Regions from separate parts of the Serratia sp. OS31 genome, predicted to be linked through region 3. Evidence: predicted binding sites of a transcription regulator. Region 3 holds the regulator's gene; each other region holds the start of a gene.
The links. Region 3 encodes PurR, which represses purine synthesis genes. Its sites were predicted from a motif close to CANGCAAACGTTTGCNTG; they were not measured.

Region 1 (5,146 bases), on a different contig from region 3:
TCGGGGGCGGTATCGAATTGGCGCAGGGCATGATTGCACGTGAACTGGCCCCAGCCCACGGCGTCCTGGTGGCTTCTGCAGCCTATCTGCAGCGCAACACAGCCATCCAGCAGCCGGAACAGTTGATGAACCATGCGGGCATTTTTATCCGCTCACCGCAAACCGGGCGGATCCGCAATTTGCCGCTGCGCAATGCGGAGAATGAGCAGCGAGCGCCGTCGATGGAAATCAAAATGACGGTAAACGAACCGGATGCCGCAGCGCAGGCCGCAGAACTGGGATTGGGCATTGCGCTGATCGCCATGCCGAATGCCTTGCCTTATCTGGAAAGCGGCCGGCTGGTGCGGGTCTTGCCGGGGTGGTATGTCGATCGCGGCAGTGTGTACCTGTACTTTCCGACCACCAAGTTTCTGCCGACCAAAACCCGGGTGTTTGTCGATTACATGGCCGAGCAGTTTCGTCTGCAGAAGCTGGCGACGCGATTTGATGCCCGCTAGAAACAAGAAAAGCCCCTTGCGGGGCTTCTTTCTTCCATCAGTTTACTGTCTGACGATCAGTTGAAGATTTCTGCGGTGCCGTACAGTTTGTTCTGGCCACCGGCGGAGATGATGCGGTAAGAGCTGGCGCCTGATGCAGCGGCTTTGCTGGCCAGTTCATTTTCCAGCGTGCTCAGGTTGGAAGCGCCGCTCACGGACACCACACCGATTTTCTGGGCACCGGCCGCAGGCTGGTTAGCAGGTTGGTCAGCGGCAACGCTGGCGAAAGAAGCGGTGGTCAGCAGCAGAGCGGTAGCAAAAAATTTGATGTTTTTCATGATTCAATCCTCAGGGTATTTTTTAGGTGAGAGGCTGTTGTCTCTCGATGTGTTAGATAATAGGCCGTCGTACCCAAAGAGAAAATCGGAGAGTTTTGAGTATCTCTGTCAAATTTATTGATTTAAATTTGAGCGCCAGATGGCCTTGTTGGCAGGCGGGATAATTCACCACTACCCTTTAACCAGAAGCCTCGGCATATATCGGGTATGGCAACAGAGTGGAGAAGCCCCATGATTATCGTGCACCATCTAAATAACTCGCGATCGCAGCGCATCCTGTGGTTTTTGGAAGAATTGGGTGTGCCGTACCAGGTGCAGCGCTATCAGCGCGATCCGCAAACCATGCTGGCGCCGCCGGAGTTGAAAAAAATCCATCCGCTTGGCAAGTCGCCAGTGATTGTCGATGGCGATCTGACGCTGGCGGAGTCCGGCGCCATTATTGAATACCTGCAGGAAGCCTACGATGCCCAGGGGCAGTTTATCCCCACCGATTATCACGCTCGTCAGCAGTATCGTTACTGGCTGCATTATGCCGAAGGGTCGTTGATGCCGCTGTTGTTGATGAAGCTGGTGTTTAGCCGTCTAGGGCAGCCGCCGATTCCCTGGTTATTACGGCCGGTGGCGGGGGCCATTGGCAAAGGCGTACAGCGGGAGTATCTGGATAAACAGATCGCTCCGCACTGCGACTATCTTGAGCAACACCTGGAGAAAAGCACCTGGTTTGTCGGCAATGAATTCAGCGCGGCGGACATCCAGATGAGTTTCCCGCTGGAAGCGATGGCGGCGCGTGGCGCACTGGACGGCTGCCCGAAGCTGCGTGGCTATTTGCAGCGTATCCATACGCGTCCGGCCTACCAGCGGGCACTGGAGCAGGGTGGGCCTTATGACCTGCTGAAATGAGCGAGTGGGCTATACTCGATGAGGTCACTCTTCGTCGGAGGTAGCCCATGGCTACGCAAATCTTTGTTAACCTGCCGGTGGGCGATCTGCCCGTTTCCATTGAATTCTTCACCCGGCTGGGTTTTAGCTTCAATCCGCAGTTCACCGATGATACCGCCGCCTGCATGGTGGTCAGCGACAGCATCTATGTGATGCTGTTAACCCACGACAAATTCAAAATGTTCACTCCGAACCCTATCGGCGATGCCAGAAAGGCGACCGAAGTGCTGATATGCCTGTCGCAGCCTAACAGGGCGGCGGTTGACGACCTGGTGCGCAAGGCGATTGCCGCCGGCGGCAATACCTATAACCAGCCGCAAGATTATGGCTTTATGTACGGGCACGGTTTTCAGGATCTGGACGGACACATCTGGGAACTGATGTACATGGATGAAAAGGCGGCACAGGCTCAGTAGCCCGCTTTTGCCCTCCGAAAGGGGGGCGTTCCCATCGGATTTACCTATGAGACAAATACCGTGTTTTCGATAATGATTGATCCCAGTGCTTTTCTGCATAAATTGGCGCGATCTTTGGTTGATCAGACGGTATGGAAGGCTGGATAATCGTTTGCCTTGAATAAACCACCATAAATTACCCGCACCATTCACTGTGAGTTAAACGTTTGCCTTTTATGCGACGCCGGTTGGCGACGTGAGCAAGGGGCAGAAAAGCAAACGTTACCCTAATGAACATGCGTGGGCGGAATAACAAGCCTCTTTAAACGGGCTGGCAATGAAACACAGGGGACAGCAACATGTCGAATTCTCAAGCGAATAACGCCGTTAAACCAAAAGGCGGGCTTGATGGTTATTTTAATATTTCTGCGCGTGGCAGCACCGTGCGTCAGGAAGTGGTGGCGGGGCTAACCACCTTCCTGGCGATGGTGTACTCGGTGATCGTGGTGCCGAGCATGCTGGGCAAAGCCGGCTTCCCACCCACGGCGGTGTTTGTCGCCACCTGCCTGGTGGCGGGCCTCGGTTCGTTGCTGATGGGGTTATGGGCCAATTTGCCGATGGCCATCGGCTGTGCGATTTCACTGACCGCCTTCACGGCGTTCAGTCTGGTGCTGGGCCAACACATCAGCATTCCGGTGGCGTTGGGGGCGGTATTCCTGATGGGCGTGCTCTTTACCATTATTTCGGTAACCGGCATTCGCGCCTGGATCCTGCGCAATTTACCGATGGGCGTAGCCCATGGCACCGGCATCGGTATCGGCCTGTTCCTGTTGCTGATTGCGGCTAACGGCGTTGGTCTGGTGGTAAAAAACCCGCTGGACGGCCTGCCGGTGGCCCTGGGCGCATTCACTTCGTTCCCGGTCGTGATGACGCTGCTCGGGTTGGCGGTGATTTTCGGGCTGGAAAAACTGCGCGTTCCCGGCGGTATTCTGCTGGTGATCATCACCATTTCGGTGGTGGGGCTGGTGTTTGACCCGGCGGTGAAATACCAGGGCCTCTTCGCGATGCCAAGCCTGGCGGATGCCAACGGCAACTCGTTGATTTTCAGCCTGGATATCATGGGCGCATTGCAGCCGGTGGTATTGCCGAGCGTGCTGGCGCTGGTGATGACCGCGGTGTTTGACGCCACCGGTACTATCCGTGCGGTGGCCGGCCAGGCCAACCTGCTGGATAAAGACGGGCAAATCATCAACGGCGGTAAAGCGCTGACTTCGGACTCCCTGAGCAGCATTTTCTCTGGTTTGGTCGGTGCGGCCCCGGCGGCGGTTTATATTGAATCCGCAGCGGGTACGGCAGCGGGCGGCAAAACCGGCCTGACCGCGACCGTGGTCGGCCTGCTGTTCTTGCTGATCCTGTTCCTGTCGCCATTGTCTTATCTGGTGCCGGTTTACGCGACCGCACCGGCGCTGATGTACGTCGGCCTGTTGATGCTGAGCAACGTCACCAAACTGGACTTCAATGATTTTGTCGATGCCATGTCCGGCCTGCTGTGCGCCGTGTTTATCGTGCTGACCTGCAATATCGTCACCGGTATCATGCTGGGCTTCAGCTCATTGGTGATTGGCCGTATCTTCTCCGGTGAATGGCGTCGGCTGAATATCGGCACCGTGCTGATCGCCGTGGCGCTGGTGGCATTCTATGCCGGCGGCTGGGCAATCTAACCGCTATGTCGTTTCCCCCGTCGCTCCGGCGGGGGTGTTTGTCCCCACTTCTGATTCAGATAAATCTCCTTCTGCCGATGCTGCATTTTGAAAGGCACAACAAGCTTTAACCGCCGTAAAAAAAGTGATCTACTATCGGGTATACATCAGAGATGTAGTCTGAACCCAAGAGTCTAAGGAAAGCATGGAAATCTTTTTTACAATCCTCATATTAATCCTGGTGGTCTCCCTGTCCGGGGTGGTGACTCGCATGTTGCCGTTCCAGGTGCCGCTGCCGTTAATGCAAATCGGTATCGGGGCCCTGTTGGCCTGGCCGCATTTCGGGCTGCACGTCGACTTTGACCCTGAACTGTTCCTGGTGCTGTTTATCCCGCCGCTGCTGTTTGCCGATGGCTGGAAAACCCCGACGCGGGAGTTTTTGCACCACGGTCGCGAAATTCTTGGCCTGGCGCTGGTATTGGTGCTGATCACCGTGGTCGGCGTCGGTTATCTGATTTATGCCATGGTGCCGGGCATTCCTCTGGTGGCGGCGTTTGCGCTGGCGGCGGTGCTGTCGCCAACGGATGCCGTGGCGCTGTCCGGCATTGTCGGTAAAGGGCGTATTCCGAAGCCGATCATGGGCGTGCTGGAAGGCGAGGCGCTGATGAACGATGCGTCCGGCCTGGTTTCACTCAAATTCGCTATCGCGGTGGCGATGGGCACCATGGTGTTTACCGTGGGCGGCGCGACACTCGAGTTTCTCAAGGTGGCGATCGGCGGCCTGCTGGCCGGCGTAGCGGTCACCTGGCTCTACAGTAAATCTTTGCGGATCATGAGCCGCTGGAGTGGTGATGACCCGGCGACGCAGATCGTCTTCCTGCTGCTGTTGCCTTTTGCCTCTTACCTGATTGCCGAACACATTGGCGTCTCCGGGATCCTGGCTGCGGTAGCGGCGGGGATGACCATCAGCCAGTCCGGCGTGATCCGTAACGCGCCGCTGGCGATGCGCCTGCGCGCCAACAGCGTCTGGGCGATGCTGGAGTTTGTGTTCAACGGCATGGTGTTCATCATGTTGGGCCTGCAGCTGCCGGGGATCCTGGAAACCTCTATCCTGCAGGCGGAGCTGGATCCGACCATTCAGACCTGGTACCTGTTTGCCGACGTGGCGATTATCTACGCGGCGCTGCTGGTATTGCGTTTTACCTGGCTGTGGCTGATGAAAAACGCCAGCCGTCGCTTTATGAAAAAGCGGCCGTTGCAGTTCGGTGAATACACCACCCGCGAGCTGTGGGTAGCGT
Region 2 (5,146 bases), on a different contig from region 3:
TCGATGATCAGATTACGGTTGGTGGTCAGCTTGTTGACGTACACCTCCGCCAGCCAGTTCGGCAGCGGCTGCAACCACAATCCGCGCCAGTCGATAGGCAATGTATATTCCAGCGCGGCCACCGCCACCTCATCCAACTGCAAGCGGTTGTTGGCGCGCAGCCAGTTGCCGGAGGTACGCAATAACCCGCCCTCCCAGCGGGTGGTGAATTGCTGAATGGCGATGCCGGCCGGCGACAGTCGCATACTCATGATCGGATCAATCAGATGGAAACTGCCATTGATCAGGTCGCTGGCGTTGAAGTTCAGCGAACCGTCCTGGCTGTTCCAGTCGCCCTTCTGGAAGGTGACGTTTTGCAGCGACAGGTCGAGATCGTTGAATGCCCACTCCTTGCCTTCCAGCCGGGCATCGATCAGATCAAAACGTTTGAGCGTAACGGGGGGCAGAGCGGTAAAACGCTGCCAGAACTGGGCCAGTGTCAGCGGTGTCTGCATGCGCACGCCGCTGAGTCTCAGGCGCTCTACCTGCCAACTGCCGTCGGCGGCGCGAGTGGCTACGCCGGTCAAATCCCCCTGCGCCAGGTCGGCGCCGAAATTGCTGAGCAACAGCTGATTTTGTTTCAGCTCGCCCTGAACCAGCACCTGAGAGGCAGGAATACCGTTGAGCGTCATCGAGCCGGCGCTGAACTGGAACTGATTGTTATCACCTAGCGGATGGCCGGCTTTGGGTTGCCATGGCGTGATACCGGCGTTGACCTGTTGCGCGTTGAGCTGCCAGGTTTCATCGTTGGATTGCAGCGTCATATTGCTCAGTTGCAGCACGTCGGCCTGTATCGGCATTGCCGCGTCTTGCTGTTGCAGATTCAGCGTGCCGTCACGCAGCGTGACGCTGTGGAAATCGCGAGGTTCGGTAATTTGGCGCAGGCTGAGGCCGAGATCCAGCCGTTTGGCCACCAGCGTTTGCGGCTGATTTTTTTTGGTTAACTGAACGTCTTCCAGACTGATTTGGCCCGGTTGGTTCCATGAATGCGAGATGGCCGCCACCGACAGACGGTAGTCGCTGTTATCGCTGACCCAGCGGCTGACCCAGCCCGCGGCCCAACGGGTTTGTCCTATGACGTACAACAGTGCAATGGCAAGCACGACCAGCAGCAACAACGTCAGCAACAGTTTTCCGATAAATTTCATCGTCTACATCCGCGTCGGTCAAAAAAGATACCCTGTTTATGCCGCAATTGGGCTGGCATCTCAAGTGCAATGGTCTGATAGACAATAAAAAACGGCCGCAAGCGGCCGTTTGTGACAGGAGGCGTGACGGATTATTGTTTCTCATGCTCCTGCGGGAACAGCAGGTTCAGCGCGATGGCGGTGATGCCGCCGGCAGCAATGCCTGAGGAGAGCAATGTTTTCAGCCAGTCTGGTGCGAACTGCAAGATCAGCGGCTGCTGGGATACGCCCATGCCCACGGCCAACGACAGCGCCATAATCATGATTGCACGACGGTTCAGGCGTTCACGAGACACGATGCGAACCCCGGAGGCTGCAATGGTGCCGAACATCACCAGGGTGGCGCCGCCCAACACCGGTTCAGGAATGTGCTGCACGAAGCCGGCCACCGCCGGGAACAACCCCAGCGCGATCAGCATCAGCGCCACCACGAAGCCGACGTAGCGGCTGGCGACGCCGGTCAGTTGGATCACGCCATTGTTCTGACCGAAGCAGGAGTTGGGGAAGGTATTGAACACCGCCGACAACATGGAGTTCAGGCCGTTGGCCAGTACGCCGCCCTTAAGGCGTTTCATATACAGTGGGCCACTGACCGGTTGTTCCGACACGTCAGAGGTCGCGGTGATATCGCCGATAGTTTCCAGCGAGGTGACCATAAAGATCAGCATCAGCGGCAACAGCAAATTCCAGTCAAAGCCCAGGCCGTAATACAGCGGGGTCGGAATGATGATTGCTGCCGTTTCGGGAGTCGGCTGGCTTTCTGGCAGCATGCCCATGGCCCAGGCCAGCAGATAGCCCACCGCCATGGCAATCACCAACGAGGCAACGCGCAGGTAGGGATTGCGCTGACGGTTAAGCAGGATAATGACCAGTAGAACCGCACCGGCCAGCAGCAGATTTTTGGGCGCGCCGAAGCTGCCCCCGTTCATCGCGGCATAGCCACCGCCGATGGAGGTCAGTCCGACCTGGATCAGCGACAAGCCGATAATCATCACCACAATGCCGGAAACCAGCGGAGTGATGATGCGCCGTGCCAAGTGCAACACGCGTGACAGCAGGATCTCGGTACAGGAGGCGACCATCAGCGTACCGAACAGCGCAGCCATCATGGTGGGAACGTCCGCGCCGCCGTTTTTCAGCGCCAGCCCGCCCATAATCAGCGGCGAAACAAAATTAAAGCTGGTGCCCTGAATAGACAGCAAGCCTGAGCCGACGGGCCCCCAGGTTTTGATTTGTAAAATAGAGGCCAGGCCGGAGGCGAACAGCGACATACTGATAATGTGCTGAGTGTCCTGCGCCGGCAGACCGAGCGCCTGGCAGATCAGCAGAGCCGGGGTGATCACCGCAACGAACATTGCCAGCAGGTGCTGACCGGCGGCAAACAGCGTTTGCGGCAGCGGCGGGCGATCTTCCAGACGATAAATCAGTTCACTGTTGCGGGGAGTGGCGGATGCTTTTTGCGCAGCATCGAGCTCGGCGGATGGCTGGGTCATGGTGTGGCATTTCCAGAAACGGCAAAGCAGGCATTTTAATGATTTGGCCCATAAAAGCAAACGGTTGCGCGTTAATGCTTTGTTAGCAGTATCGTCACTTATGTCGCATTTTCGTTCATTTTTTCTTGTGTTATCAGCGTTTTTTACTTCTAATCCTGCACTCATCAAGTTTTAAAAACTAAGCGGTTTTCTCTAACTTATTATTTATTAATTGGATCTTTTCCCTTACATGGAGTAACTGGATGTTTCATCTTGATACTTATGGCACGTTAGTCGCAGCAACATTGGTTCTGCTCCTTGGGGGCAAATGCGTCACCAGCATCCCCCTGTTGAGGAAATACACCATTCCCGCTCCTGTCGCCGGTGGTTTACTGGTGGCGCTCCTGTTGTTAGCCCTGAAAAAGTTCGTTAATTGGGAAATCAGCTTCGATATGTCGCTGAAAGACCCGTTAATGTTGGCCTTCTTCGCCACCATCGGTTTGAACGCCAACCTGTCGCGGTTGCGCGCGGGTGGCAAGGCATTAATGGTATTCCTGTTTGTGGTGCTGGGCCTGCTGCTGGTGCAGAACGCCATCGGCATCGGCATGGCGAAAATGCTGGGTCTGGACCCGCTGATGGGCCTGATCGCCGGCTCCATTACCCTGTCCGGCGGCCACGGCACCGGGGCGGCCTGGAGCAAGCTGTTTATCGAACGCTACGGCTTTGAAAATGCCACGGAAGTGGCGATGGCCTGTGCCACCTTCGGCCTGGTTCTGGGCGGCCTGATTGGCGGTCCGGTGGCGCGTTACCTGGTGAAGCACTCTTCCACCCCGGAAGGCTCGCCGGATGACAGCGTCCAGCCAAGCGGCTTTGAAAAACCGGAGAGCGGCCGTTTGATCACCTCGCTGATCATGATTGAAACCATCGCCATGATCGCCATCTGTCTGAGCCTGGGGCAGTTTATCTCCGGCTTGCTGAGCGGCACGGTATTTGAATTACCCAACTTTGTTTGCGTGCTGTTCGTTGGGGTGATCCTCAGCAACACCCTGGCCTTCACCGGGTTCTATACCGTATTTGAGCGAGCGGTATCGGTGTTGGGCAACGTTAGCCTGTCGCTGTTTCTGGCGATGGCGCTGATGAGCCTGCGTTTGTGGGAGCTGGCTTCTCTGGCGCTGCCAATGCTGGCGATCCTGGCCGTACAGACGCTGGTGATGGCGCTGTACGCAATCTTCGTTACCTACCGGGTGATGGGTAAAAATTACGATGCAGCGGTGCTGGCTGCGGGCCACTGCGGTTTCGGCATGGGAGCCACGCCTACGGCGATCGCCAACATGCAGGCGATTACCGATCGCTTCGGTCCATCGCACCTGGCGTTTCTGGTGGTGCCTATGGTGGGGGCGTTCTTTATCGATATCGCCAACGCGATTGTGATTAAGCTGTATCTGCTGTTGCCGGTGTTTCCGACTATTGGCTGATTAACCGGTCGTAATAATGGAAAAGGCGCCTATTTGGCGCCTTTTCTCTGCCTGAAAATCAGGCGTTGGAGTAACGTGCTTTCTCCGGTAGCCAGCGCTCAATCAGGGCTCGGGCATGCTCCGGGTACTGCTGGTGGATATGGCGAGCGACGCGTTGTACTTCCGGGATCATCGCCTGATCGCGCAGCAAATCCGCCACTTTGAACTCTGCGCTGCCGGTTTGGCGCGTGCCCAACAGTTCGCCGGGACCACGGATTTCCAGATCGCGTTGGGCAATAACGAAGCCGTCATTGCTGTCACGCAGCACCTGCAGACGCTTTTGTGCCGTTTTGCTCAACGGTGTTTTGTACAACAATACGCAGTGAGACGCCACGGCGCCGCGGCCTACACGACCCCGCAACTGGTGCAACTGGGCCAGCCCCAGTCGCTCCGGGTTTTCGATAATCATCAGGCTGGCATTGGGCACGTCGACGCCAACCTCGATGACCGTGGTCGCCACTAACAGCTGCAGTTCGCCCTGCTTGAAGGCCTGCATTACCGCCTGCTTCTCTTGAGCTTTCATGCGCCCGTGCACCAGCGCCACTTTCAGCTCCGGGAGTGCGATTTTCAATTCTTCCCAGGTGGCTTCCGCTGCCTGAGCTTCCAGCAGTTCGGATTCTTCGATCAGCGTACAAACCCAGTACGCCTGTCGGCCTTCTTCCATGCAGGCGCTTTTTACCCGCTGAATAATATCGGCGCGCCGGGTGTCTGGAATGGCGACGGTAGTGACCGGCGTTCTACCCGGCGGCAGTTCGTCGATCACCGAAGTGTCGAGATCGGCATAGGCCGTCATTGCCAGCGTGCGGGGGATTGGCGTGGCGGTCATGATCAGCTGATGGGCATGGAAGCCTTGCTCCTCACCTTTCTCCCACAGTGCCAGCCGCTGGTGTACGCCAAAACGGTGCTGTTCATCGATGATCACCAGCGCCAGACC
Region 3 (5,146 bases):
TTAGTTAATCGCGCGGCGGCAATACGCAGGGTATCTTTGAGATGGCGGGGCAGTTTCTTTTCCAGACCGGCGCGGACCACGTGATGAAAGAATATATCCAGCCGTTCGCATTCCCACCAGCCGTCCATATAACTTTCGCCCAGGCCGAGAGAACCTTCCTGCAGCACGCGTTTAAAAAAATTAGGATTTTTAACCTGAATATCGAAAGGGCGCGAGCCGTTTATTTCAATACCGGCCATGCTGAGCATTTCATGAGCGATACGGTACCATTGGTTGTCCTGGATGCTCACATCTTCTATACACGATGAACTCATAGCTTCTCCATCACCTTCTTCTGACTTATGACCCGTCAAAAAAATAGCTTAGACCTATTCTGCGGGTGCATACGTTTACCTACGGTAAAAAATCCCGTGGCGTCTGATATCCGACTATGAACAGAGGAAAATTTTAAGAAGGTTCCTGCGCAAGAAACGCGGGAAAGACAATCCTTAAAAAAGTGTGACGCCATACGCGTACACAACAGTTGCTAGTGATAAAGAAATTATAAAAGTGTTATTTTTAAAGGTCGTTTTTGAGTATAGGCTTGCCGAGGCGCTTACTCAACTGTAAATCGCACTCGGCAAAAATATTCTTTAAGTGATTATTAATCCTGGTAATTATGACGCGGAGTTAGCATGCTCCTGGCGCGTCGCCTGCCGATCGTCCATCACCTTTCTCCGTTGCATCAAATAGCCCAACGCGGCCAGTACCACCGTCGAAACCATCACCGTGACCGTTGCCAACAGAGGCTGAGCAATAAAGGCCGAAACCAGCATGCTGGCGACAAAACACAGGCCTAACTGCAGCGTGTTTTGCAAGGCGGCAGCTTTACCGGTGCCCTCCGGGAACGGGGTCAACGCATTGGCTACCACGATAGGGTAAATGGCTCCGTTGACCAACGCCATCACGCAGAACGGAATTAACAACGTAGTAAGCGTGGGCTGAGTTAACGTGGCAACCAGATATAATGCAACCATACTGATGCCATAAACTACCAGCAGCCAGGGCAACAAGGTGTTGCCATTCATGCGGTTTAACGCGGTACGGCAACCATAGCCTCCCAATAAGAAAGCCAGAGTCTGCGGCACATAGCTAAGGCCGATATCATTCGGGCTGTAGCCCATCTCGCCAAGAATAAACGGCGAACCGGTCAGCCAGGCGAAGAAACCGGCAGAACAGGCGGCAAAGATCATGACGTTGCCGCTGAAAATGCGAGATTTCAGCAGTTGCATGAAGCTGAGCGCGCTCTTCTTATTGTCGGTGGAAGGCACGGTTTTGGCGCTTTCTTTCAGCATCAGCGTCGGCAGCAACAGGATCACGGTGATGCCCAGCAACACGGCAAAAATGGCGCGCCAGCCCATGTGGTTCAGCAACCAGGCACCCACCAATGGCGCCAGCGCCGGTGAAAGAGCCACCAGCGGCATAATGGTGGCGAACACTCGGTTAGCCTTGCCTTCGCGATAGCGGTCAATCACCAACGCCTGCCAGGTAACGGCGGCGGAACAAACCCCAATCGCCTGGATAAAGCGCAGCGACCAAAGTTGCACGGCATTTTGTACCCACAGCATGCCGAGGCAGCCGAGGGCAAACAGCGCCAGGCCGATCAGCAACACCGGTTTACGGCCTAGGCGATCGGAAAGCGGGCCCCACAGCAGTTGTGCAAAGGCAAACCCGGCCAGGAAGATACTCAGGCTGGCGCTGATGGCCCCGGCGGAAATCTGCAGGTCTTGCTGCATCATGCCAAAGGCGGGCAGGTACATGTCGGTGGCCAGGTAACCCAGCATGCTCAGGCCGGCAAGGTAGAACATAAAACCAAAGGAATTTCGCATGGTATTTCTCGTTAATATTTTATTGTCGCAGGTTTTTAGCGCCGGCAAGTGTATCCGGCTGGATCTCTGCTTGTGAAACGGTAATATTTGCGAGGTGCTGTTAAAAAAATTGAAGGCAAAACTATGTGGTCTGAATATTCCCTGGATGTCGTCGATGCGGTGGCCCGTACCGGCAGTTTCAGCGCTGCGGCGCAGGAACTGCATCGGGTGCCGTCGGCGGTAAGTTACACGGTGCGGCAGCTGGAGCAATGGCTGGCGGTGCCGCTGTTTGAGCGTCGTCATCGTGACGTGGAACTGACACCGGCGGGCGTGCTGTTTATTCAGGAAGCGCGTGGTGTCATCAAAAAAATGCTCGACACGCGACGACAGTGCCAGCAGGTGGCTAACGGCTGGCGGGGCCAGTTGAAAATTGCGGTAGATATCATCGTTAAACCCCAGCGTAGCCGCCAATTGGTGCTGGATTTTTACCGCCATTTCCCCGACGTCGAACTGCTGGTTCAGCCGGAGGTGTTTAATGGCGTGTGGGATGCGCTGGTGGACGGTCGTGCCGATATGGCGATCGGTGCCACAAGGGCGGTGCCCGTGGGCGGCGGTTTCGCCTTTCGCGATATGGGGGATATGTGCTGGCTGTGCGTGGCCAGTCCACAACATCCTCTGGCCGCGATAGAAGGGCTGTTGAACGACGATCAACTCCGGCCTTTTCCGTCGCTGTGCCTGGAAGATACTTCGCGCAACCTGCCCAAACGCGTGACCTGGACGTTGGACAACCAGCGACGCCTGGTGGTGCCGGACTGGGCCTCTGCGATAGATTGCCTGTGTGCCGGGTTGTGCGTTGGCATGATGCCCGCGCATCGGGTATTGCCTTTGGTGCAGCGCGGGGAACTGGTGGCGCTACAGTTGCAACAGCCATTTCCCGCCAGCCCTTGTTGCCTGACCTGGCAGCAAAATACGCCGTCACCGGCGATGGCCTGGTTACTGGATTATCTGGGAGACAGTGAAACCTTGAATCAGGAGTGGCTAAGCGAAGAATGACGCCGGAAACCGCGAGGGTTTCCGGCGCAGATAATTAGCGGCGATAATCGATGAACGGGCCGTCAGCGACCGAACGGCGCTCGACCAGCTTGGGATGAACCTCAATGACCTGCGACTCTTCACGTTTGCTGATAATGCGATCCAGCAGCATGGTGAACGCCATCTCACCCAGACGTTCTTTGGGCTGATGGATCGTGGTCAGTGCCGGGGTGAAGTAGCGGGCATTTCGTACGTTATCGTAGCCAATCACCGAAATGTCCTGCGGCACGCGCAGCCCAAGTTCATCGGCGGCGCAGATCGCCCCCATGGCCATGATATCGCCACCGCAGAATACCGCGGTAGGGCGTTGCTTCTGCGACAGTATCTGATGCATGGCCTTGTAACCGGATTCCGGCTCAAAGTCGCCCTGAACAATCCACTCTTCGCGCACGTCGATATTGGCTTCTTCCATGGCTTTTAAAAAGCCCTGATGGCGGCCGCCGCCGGTATTGCGTGCCAGCTGGCCCGGAATGGCTCCGATATCGCGGTGGCCGCGTTCAATCAGGTAGCGCCCGGCCAGATAGCCGCCTTCGAAGGCGTTATCGATAATGGTGTCGGTAAAGTCACCGCGTGCAGCGCCCCAATCCATGACGACCATCGGGATATTGCGATAATCTTCCAGCATGCCGAGCAGTTGGTCCGGGTATTCCGAACACATGACTAACAGACCATCGACGCGCTTTTGCGCCAACATCGCCAGATAGGCGCGTTGTTTGTCCAGATTGTTATGCGAGTTGCACAGGATCAGCGTATAGCCTTTGCTGTAGCAGCTGTTTTCCACCGCCTCGATCACTTCGGCAAAGTAAGGTGCTTCGCTCGACGTGGCCAGCAGACCAATAGATTTGGTGTGGTTGACCTTGAGGCTGCGCGCCACGGCGCTGGGTGAATAGTGCAGCTCTTTGATCGCGGCGCCAACGGCCGCTTTTGTCTCTTCGGCGACGAAACGAGTCTTATTGATGACGTGCGAAACGGTGGTGGTGGAAACGCCAGCGCGTTTGGCCACATCTTTAATCGTTGCCATGTAAAGAATGACTCCTGAACTCACATGTTGCAGTATGTAAGTGTGATGTTAATCGTTTGCCTGCGTAGATCCTTCTCCAAAGAAGCGAAAACTGAGTTTTTAGTGTGTTGAAGTCGTCAGCGCTTGGTCAGGAGGGGCATTTTGCCGGTACACAGTTGTGAACTGCGAATTTTGTCCCATATTGAGCAAAAGGGGAAGAGGTAATCGGTATTATAAACTGGGAAATGATAACAAGATTTTATCGGCCAACTGTGGGAAAATGGTTTAACACATTAATTGTGTGCCTTTTACCCTTGGGAAACCCAATCTGAAAAGGAGTTGTAATGGATACCGATTTGAAAATGTCACTGTTCACCACCCTGGGTGCGCTGGCTGTGATTATCGCTTTTAGCTTCACCGCTGCATTGAACTGATACTCTTCAGTCAACCAGGCGCAGTTCGCTACGCCTGGTTGTATTTCCCCGCTTTACGCCAGATTTTCCTCCACAAATGTCCAGTTAACCAGCGCCCAGAAGTTTTCCAGGTAGGCCGGTCGTGCGTTGCGATAATCGATGTAGTAGGCGTGTTCCCAAATGTCGACGGTCAGCAGCGGTTTGTCTTCACCGGTCAGCGGCGTGGCCGCGTTCGAGGTATTAACAATCGCCAGCGAGCCATCCGGTTTTTTCACTAACCAGGTCCAGCCTGCGCCGAAGTTTTTCACCGCGGCGTCGCTGAATTGTTCCCGGAAGGCGGTAAAAGAACCAAAAGCCTGATTGATCGCCGCGGCCAGTTTGCCCTGGGGCTCTCCGCCGCCCTGAGGTGACAGGCAGTGCCAATAGAAGGTGTGATTCCATACCTGGGCCGCATTGTTGAAGATGCCGCCGCTGGAAGCCTTGATGATAGCTTCAAGGGAGGAGCCTGCAAACTCGCTGCCTTTCAGCAGATTGTTCAGGTTGACCACGTAGGCGTTGTGATGCTTGCCATAGTGGTATTCCAGGGTTTCTGCCGAAATGTGCGGTTCGAGGGCGTTTTTTTCATAAGGTAGTGCGGGCAGTTCAAACGACATTGCTTCCTCCTTGTACAGTGCCAATTTTCCGTCAGAGCAACGGAAACGCAATTGGCCTGTTTTTATTGTGGATATTTAGCTTAGCAATTTTCGCGATGAAATACAGTGGGGCGGGCTAAAGGATTGGGTGCTTTAGGGACA
Region 4 (5,146 bases), on a different contig from region 3:
TCACATCGTCGATTTCCACGCGCGCACCGGCCTGCAGCTGATCCAGATCCTGGCGTGACAGCAAACCGTATTGCGGATCGCTGTCGATGGAGAACATCACGTCGCCGTTGCTGGCCACATATGCGTGATCGCGATCGATCAGGCGTTGGGTTATCTCAATGATCTCGGCGATATGCTGGGTCGCACGCGGTTCGATGTCCGGACGCTCGATCAGCAGAGAATCGAAGTCGGCGTGCATCTCCGCCAGCATGCGTGCAGTCAGTTGATCGCAGCTTTCGCCATTTTCAGTCGCCCGGCGGATAATTTTGTCGTCAACGTCGGTGACGTTACGCACGTAGTTCAACGAGTAGCCGAGATAACGCAGATAACGCGCCACCACGTCGAAAGCAACGAAGGTACGCCCGTGTCCGATATGACACAGGTCATAGATGGTTACCCCGCACACGTACATGCCCACTTTACCGGCATGAATGGGTTTAAATTCCTCTTTTTGACGACTCAGGGTATTAAAAATCTTTAGCATCGGGACATTCCGTGGTGTGCGTGATAACAAAAATGATAACCAGGGTTAAGGTTGTTCACCCAGCAGCGTATTGAAACCCGAAGCCTGATCTAATGCAAGGTTAAGGCCGCGCTTTGCTGAGCTCAGAGGTGGAAAACGGTGATAAATCAGCGATCGCCACCAGTGTTATAATATAACAAATGGCGATTTACCACAGCCTGAGCGCGGTTTAGCCGCTGCTGACTCATTAAAGGAGATATGTTATAACGGCGGTCTGATAGTTCACTCGCTCCATGTGACATCTCACTTCATCTTGTTAGGACTAAAACTATGGTTACTTTCCACACTAATCACGGCGACATCGTTATCAACACCTTTGCGGACAAAGCGCCGGTTACCGTTGAAAACTTCCTGAACTACTGCCGTGACGGTTTCTACAACAACACCATTTTCCACCGTGTTATCAATGGTTTCATGATTCAGGGCGGCGGTTTTGAGCCGGGTATGAACCAGAAAGACACCAAAGCCACCATCAAGAACGAAGCCAACAACGGTCTGAAAAACACCACCGGCACCCTGGCAATGGCGCGTACCAACGATCCACACTCCGCGACCGCACAGTTCTTCATCAACGTAGCAGACAACGACTTCCTGAACTTCCGCGGCGAAAACGCCCAGGGTTGGGGCTACTGCGTGTTTGCTGAAGTGGTTGAAGGCATGGACGTGGTTAACAAGATCAAAGCCGTGAAAACTGGCCGCAGCGGCATGCACCAGGACGTACCGGTAGAAGACGTGATCGTCACCAGCGTTACCGTCAGCGAGTAATCGCAGCTGAATGAACACGCTGTTCATTGCAGATCTGCACTTAAGCGCACAGGAACCGGCAATCACTGCCGGTTTTCTGCGTTTTTTGCGGCAAGATGCCATACATGCCGAAGCCCTGTACATTCTCGGTGACCTGTTCGAAGCCTGGATCGGCGATGACGATCCCGAACCTTTGCACGCTGAAATCGCCGCGGCGCTGAAGACGCTGCAACAGGCAGGCGTGCCCTGCTACTTTATCCACGGCAACCGTGATTTTCTGGTGGGCAAGCGCTTTGCCCGCGCCAGCGGCATGCAGCTGCTGCCGGAAGAAAAAGTGCTGGACCTGTATGGCCGCAAAATCCTGATCCTGCACGGCGACACGCTGTGTACCGACGATCAGGCCTACCAACAGTTCCGCCGCAAAGTACACAACCCGCTGATCCAGAAATTGTTCCTGGCAATGCCATTGCGCTGGCGCCTTAAGATCGCCGCTAAAATGCGTGCCCGCAGTCGGCAAAGCAACCAATACAAATCGGACGCCATCATGGACGTCAACCCACAGGCGGTCGAACAGGCGATGGTGAACCATCAGGTGCACTGGATGATCCACGGCCACACTCATCGTCCGGCAGTACACGAGCTGGCGCTGAGCAACGGCAAGGCCCATCGCGTGGTGCTGGGTGCCTGGCATGAAGAAGGCTCGATGATCAAAGTCAGCGCTGACGCCGTCGAACTGATCCAATTCCCTTTCTAAGCTTCTGACTTCCCACGCCGGTAAAAACATTCGCGCTTTTGACGATGAAAACCGGCGACGCAACCGTTTTCCTCGCCGTTCGCTCATGGTATGCTCTACGCCCTCATTCGGCCTCCCGCCGCAGGCAATCGGCCGTCGTTTGTACAATTACAGGAGCCTTACACCCATGGGAGCCAACGCCGCTTCAGCCACTCACGCTGAGGTTAAAATCGCAATTGTAATGGGATCGAAAAGTGACTGGGCCACCATGCAGTTTGCGGCCGAAGTCCTGACCTCACTCGATGTCCCGTTCCATGTCGAAGTCGTTTCCGCTCATCGCACGCCAGACAAGCTGTTCAGCTTTGCCGAACAGGCAAGTGCCAAGGGTATTGGCGTGATCATTGCCGGTGCGGGCGGTGCTGCGCACCTGCCGGGCATGCTGGCGGCGAAAACCCTGGTGCCGGTGCTGGGTGTGCCGGTGCAAAGCGCTGCCTTAAGCGGCGTAGACAGCCTGTATTCCATCGTGCAAATGCCGCGCGGTATTCCGGTCGGTACTCTGGCGATCGGCAAGGCCGGTGCTGCCAATGCCGCACTGCTGGCGGCACAAATTCTGGCGTTGCATGACGCCGCGCTGGCGCAGCGTCTGGCAGACTGGCGTCAGGCGCAGACCGACGAGGTGCTGAACAACCCGGACCCACGGGAGGAAGCATGAAGCCGGTTTGCGTACTGGGTAACGGTCAATTGGGGCGCATGCTGCGCCAGGCCGGTGAACCGCTGGGTATCGCCGTTTATCCGGTTGGCCTCGACGCCGAGCCGGAAGCGGTACCTTATCAAAACAGTGTGATCACCGCTGAAATCGAGCGTTGGCCGGAAACCGCGCTGACGCGTGAACTGGCGACCCACAACAGCTTCGTTAACCGCGATATTTTCCCCCGTCTGGCAGACCGACTGACGCAAAAACAGTTGCTCGATCAGCTCGGCCTGGCTACCGCGCCGTGGCAGTTGCTGGCCGACGCCACCGAGTGGCCGCAGGTGTTCGCGGCCCTGGGCGAACTGGCGATAGTCAAACGTCGCGTGGGCGGTTACGACGGCCGGGGTCAATGGCGTCTGCGCCCTGGCCAGGAAGCCGAACTGCCGGCCGATGCCTATGGCGAATGCATCGTTGAACAGGGGATTAACTTCTCCGGCGAAGTTTCGTTGGTTGGCGCACGCGGGCACGACGGTAAATCGGTGTTTTATCCGCTAACCCATAACCTGCATGAAGAAGGCATTCTGCGCACCAGCGTGGCGTTGCCGCAGCCCAACCCAGCGCTGCAACAGCAGGCTGAACGGATGCTGGCGGCGATCCTCGATGAACTGAACTACGTCGGCGTCATGGCGATGGAGTGCTTTATCGTCGGCGATAGCCTGCTGATTAACGAGCTGGCTCCCCGGGTACACAACAGCGGCCACTGGACGCAGAACGGCGCGTCTATCAGCCAGTTCGAACTGCACCTGCGCGCCATTCTCGCCCTGCCGCTGCCGAAACCCGTCGTGAGCACCCCGTCGGTGATGGTCAACCTGATCGGCACCGCGGTAAATCAGCAGTGGCTGGCGTTACCGCTGGTGCATCTGCACTGGTACGAGAAAGAGGTGCGCGAAGGCCGCAAGGTTGGGCATCTCAACCTGAACGATCCTGACGCTGCCGTACTGCAACAGGCATTGCAGGCTTTGGCACCGCTGTTACCGGCCGAATACCAAAGCGGTTTGGCCTGGGCGCAGCAGAAGCTGGCTTAAGCGTTACGCCGAACCAAAATAAAGGGTTCAACTCTCAGAGCTGAACCCTTTTTTATTGTCGATGAAAAGCTATTGGCGGTAGCCCTGAGGATTTTTGCTTTGCCAATTCCAGGTATCGCGCATCATCAGGTCAAGGCCGCGTTGTACTTCCCAGCCCAGTTCCTGTTTCGCCAGGCTGGCATCGGCCCAGAAGGCGGGCAGGTCACCCGCACGGCGCGGTAAAATCTGGTAGGGGATGGTGACCCCCGAAGCTTTCTCAAACGCCCGCACCATATCCAATACCGAATAACCTACCCCAGAACCCAGATTATAGGCTTTGAAACCAGCTACCTGCGTTAAGTGATCCATCGCCGCCAGGTGGCCCTGGGCAACGTCCATCACATGAATATAATCGCGCACGCCGGTGCCGTCTTTGGTCGGGTAATCGCCGCCAAACACGCTCAGGCTTTCACGCTGGCCAATGGCGACCTGCGCGATATACGGCAGCAGGTTATTGGGAATGCCGCTGGGGTCCTCGCCAATCAGCCCTGATTCATGGGCGCCTACCGGATTGAAATAGCGCAGCGCGATAATCGAAAATGCCGGCTCGGCCTTGGCAAAGTCCTGCAGGATCTGCTCGACCATCCACTTGGAGGTGCCATAGGGGCTGGTAGTGCCGCCGATCGGCATATCCTCGCGATAAGGCACTGGCGCATTTTCACCGTACACCGTGGCGGAGGAGCTAAAGATAAACCGGTTAACGCCGGCCTGACGCATCGCTTCCAGCAACACCAGCGTGCCCGTCACGTTGTTCTGATAATACTCCAGGGGTTTCCGGGTAGACTCCCCTACCGCCTTCAGGCCGGCAAAATGGATCACCGAGGTAATCTGGTGCGCCTTAAAGATCCGCTGCAAGCAGGCGGCGTCCTGTACATCTCCCCGATAGAACTTTGCGGCTTTGCCCGTCAGTTGCGCCACGCGTCGCAAGGACTCTTCAGACGCATTGATCAAATTGTCCAGCACCACCACATCTTCACCCCGTTCCAGCAGCGCCAATAGGGTGTGGGAACCAATGTATCCGGCACCGCCGGTCACCAGAATCGCCATAATTTCCTCCTGTAGTCAGCATCTGGCGTTAACGCCAGATGCCTGAACGGATATCCTGCGCACAGCCCGTCGGCTAGCGCGAACCAATGTTGCGTAACGGTTTGCCGGCCATCAGATTGCGTTCGATATGCTCCAGCGAGATGTTCTTCGTTTCCGGAATCAACGCCAGCGTAATGAAGATAAACACCAGGTTAAGCGCCGCATAGACCCAGAAAGTGTGCGCGCTGCCCAGCGAATTGAGCATG

Region 1: the regulator PurR is predicted to act here: its motif matches at 2,365-2,382, upstream of H5P17_RS08125 (NCS2 family permease).
Region 2: the regulator PurR is predicted to act here: its motif matches at 2,773-2,790, upstream of H5P17_RS14450 (NCS2 family protein).
Region 4: the regulator PurR is predicted to act here: its motif matches at 2,117-2,134, upstream of purE (5-(carboxyamino)imidazole ribonucleotide mutase).

What each region holds. Positions count from the first base shown of each region.
Region 1 is NZ_JACJFQ010000006.1:208,062-213,207, reverse strand. Features, by position in the region: gene H5P17_RS08145 (LysR family transcriptional regulator) at 1-497, shown strand, start outside; gene H5P17_RS08140 (YdgH/BhsA/McbA-like domain containing protein) at 554-814, opposite strand; gene H5P17_RS08135 (glutathione S-transferase family protein) at 1,046-1,714, shown strand; gene H5P17_RS08130 (VOC family protein) at 1,762-2,169, shown strand; gene H5P17_RS08125 (NCS2 family permease) at 2,508-3,869, shown strand; gene H5P17_RS08120 (Na+/H+ antiporter) at 4,054-5,146, shown strand, end outside.
Region 2 is NZ_JACJFQ010000015.1:96,037-101,182, reverse strand. Features, by position in the region: gene H5P17_RS14455 (AsmA family protein) at 1-1,187, opposite strand, end outside; gene H5P17_RS14450 (NCS2 family protein) at 1,319-2,719, opposite strand; gene gltS (sodium/glutamate symporter) at 2,962-4,173, shown strand; gene recG (ATP-dependent DNA helicase RecG) at 4,232-5,146, opposite strand, start outside.
Region 3 is NZ_JACJFQ010000007.1:149,302-154,447, reverse strand. Features, by position in the region: gene cfa (cyclopropane fatty acyl phospholipid synthase) at 1-314, opposite strand, end outside; gene punC (purine nucleoside transporter PunC) at 657-1,868, opposite strand; gene punR (DNA-binding transcriptional activator PunR) at 1,992-2,900, shown strand; gene purR (HTH-type transcriptional repressor PurR) at 2,935-3,960, opposite strand; gene H5P17_RS08835 (YnhF family membrane protein) at 4,284-4,373, shown strand; gene sodB (superoxide dismutase [Fe]) at 4,427-5,005, opposite strand.
Region 4 is NZ_JACJFQ010000004.1:214,645-219,790, reverse strand. Features, by position in the region: gene cysS (cysteine--tRNA ligase) at 1-523, opposite strand, end outside; gene ppiB (peptidylprolyl isomerase B) at 833-1,327, shown strand; gene lpxH (UDP-2,3-diacylglucosamine diphosphatase) at 1,338-2,060, shown strand; gene purE (5-(carboxyamino)imidazole ribonucleotide mutase) at 2,227-2,751, shown strand; gene purK (5-(carboxyamino)imidazole ribonucleotide synthase) at 2,748-3,815, shown strand; gene galE (UDP-glucose 4-epimerase GalE) at 3,885-4,901, opposite strand; gene H5P17_RS05985 (sugar porter family MFS transporter) at 4,975-5,146, opposite strand, start outside.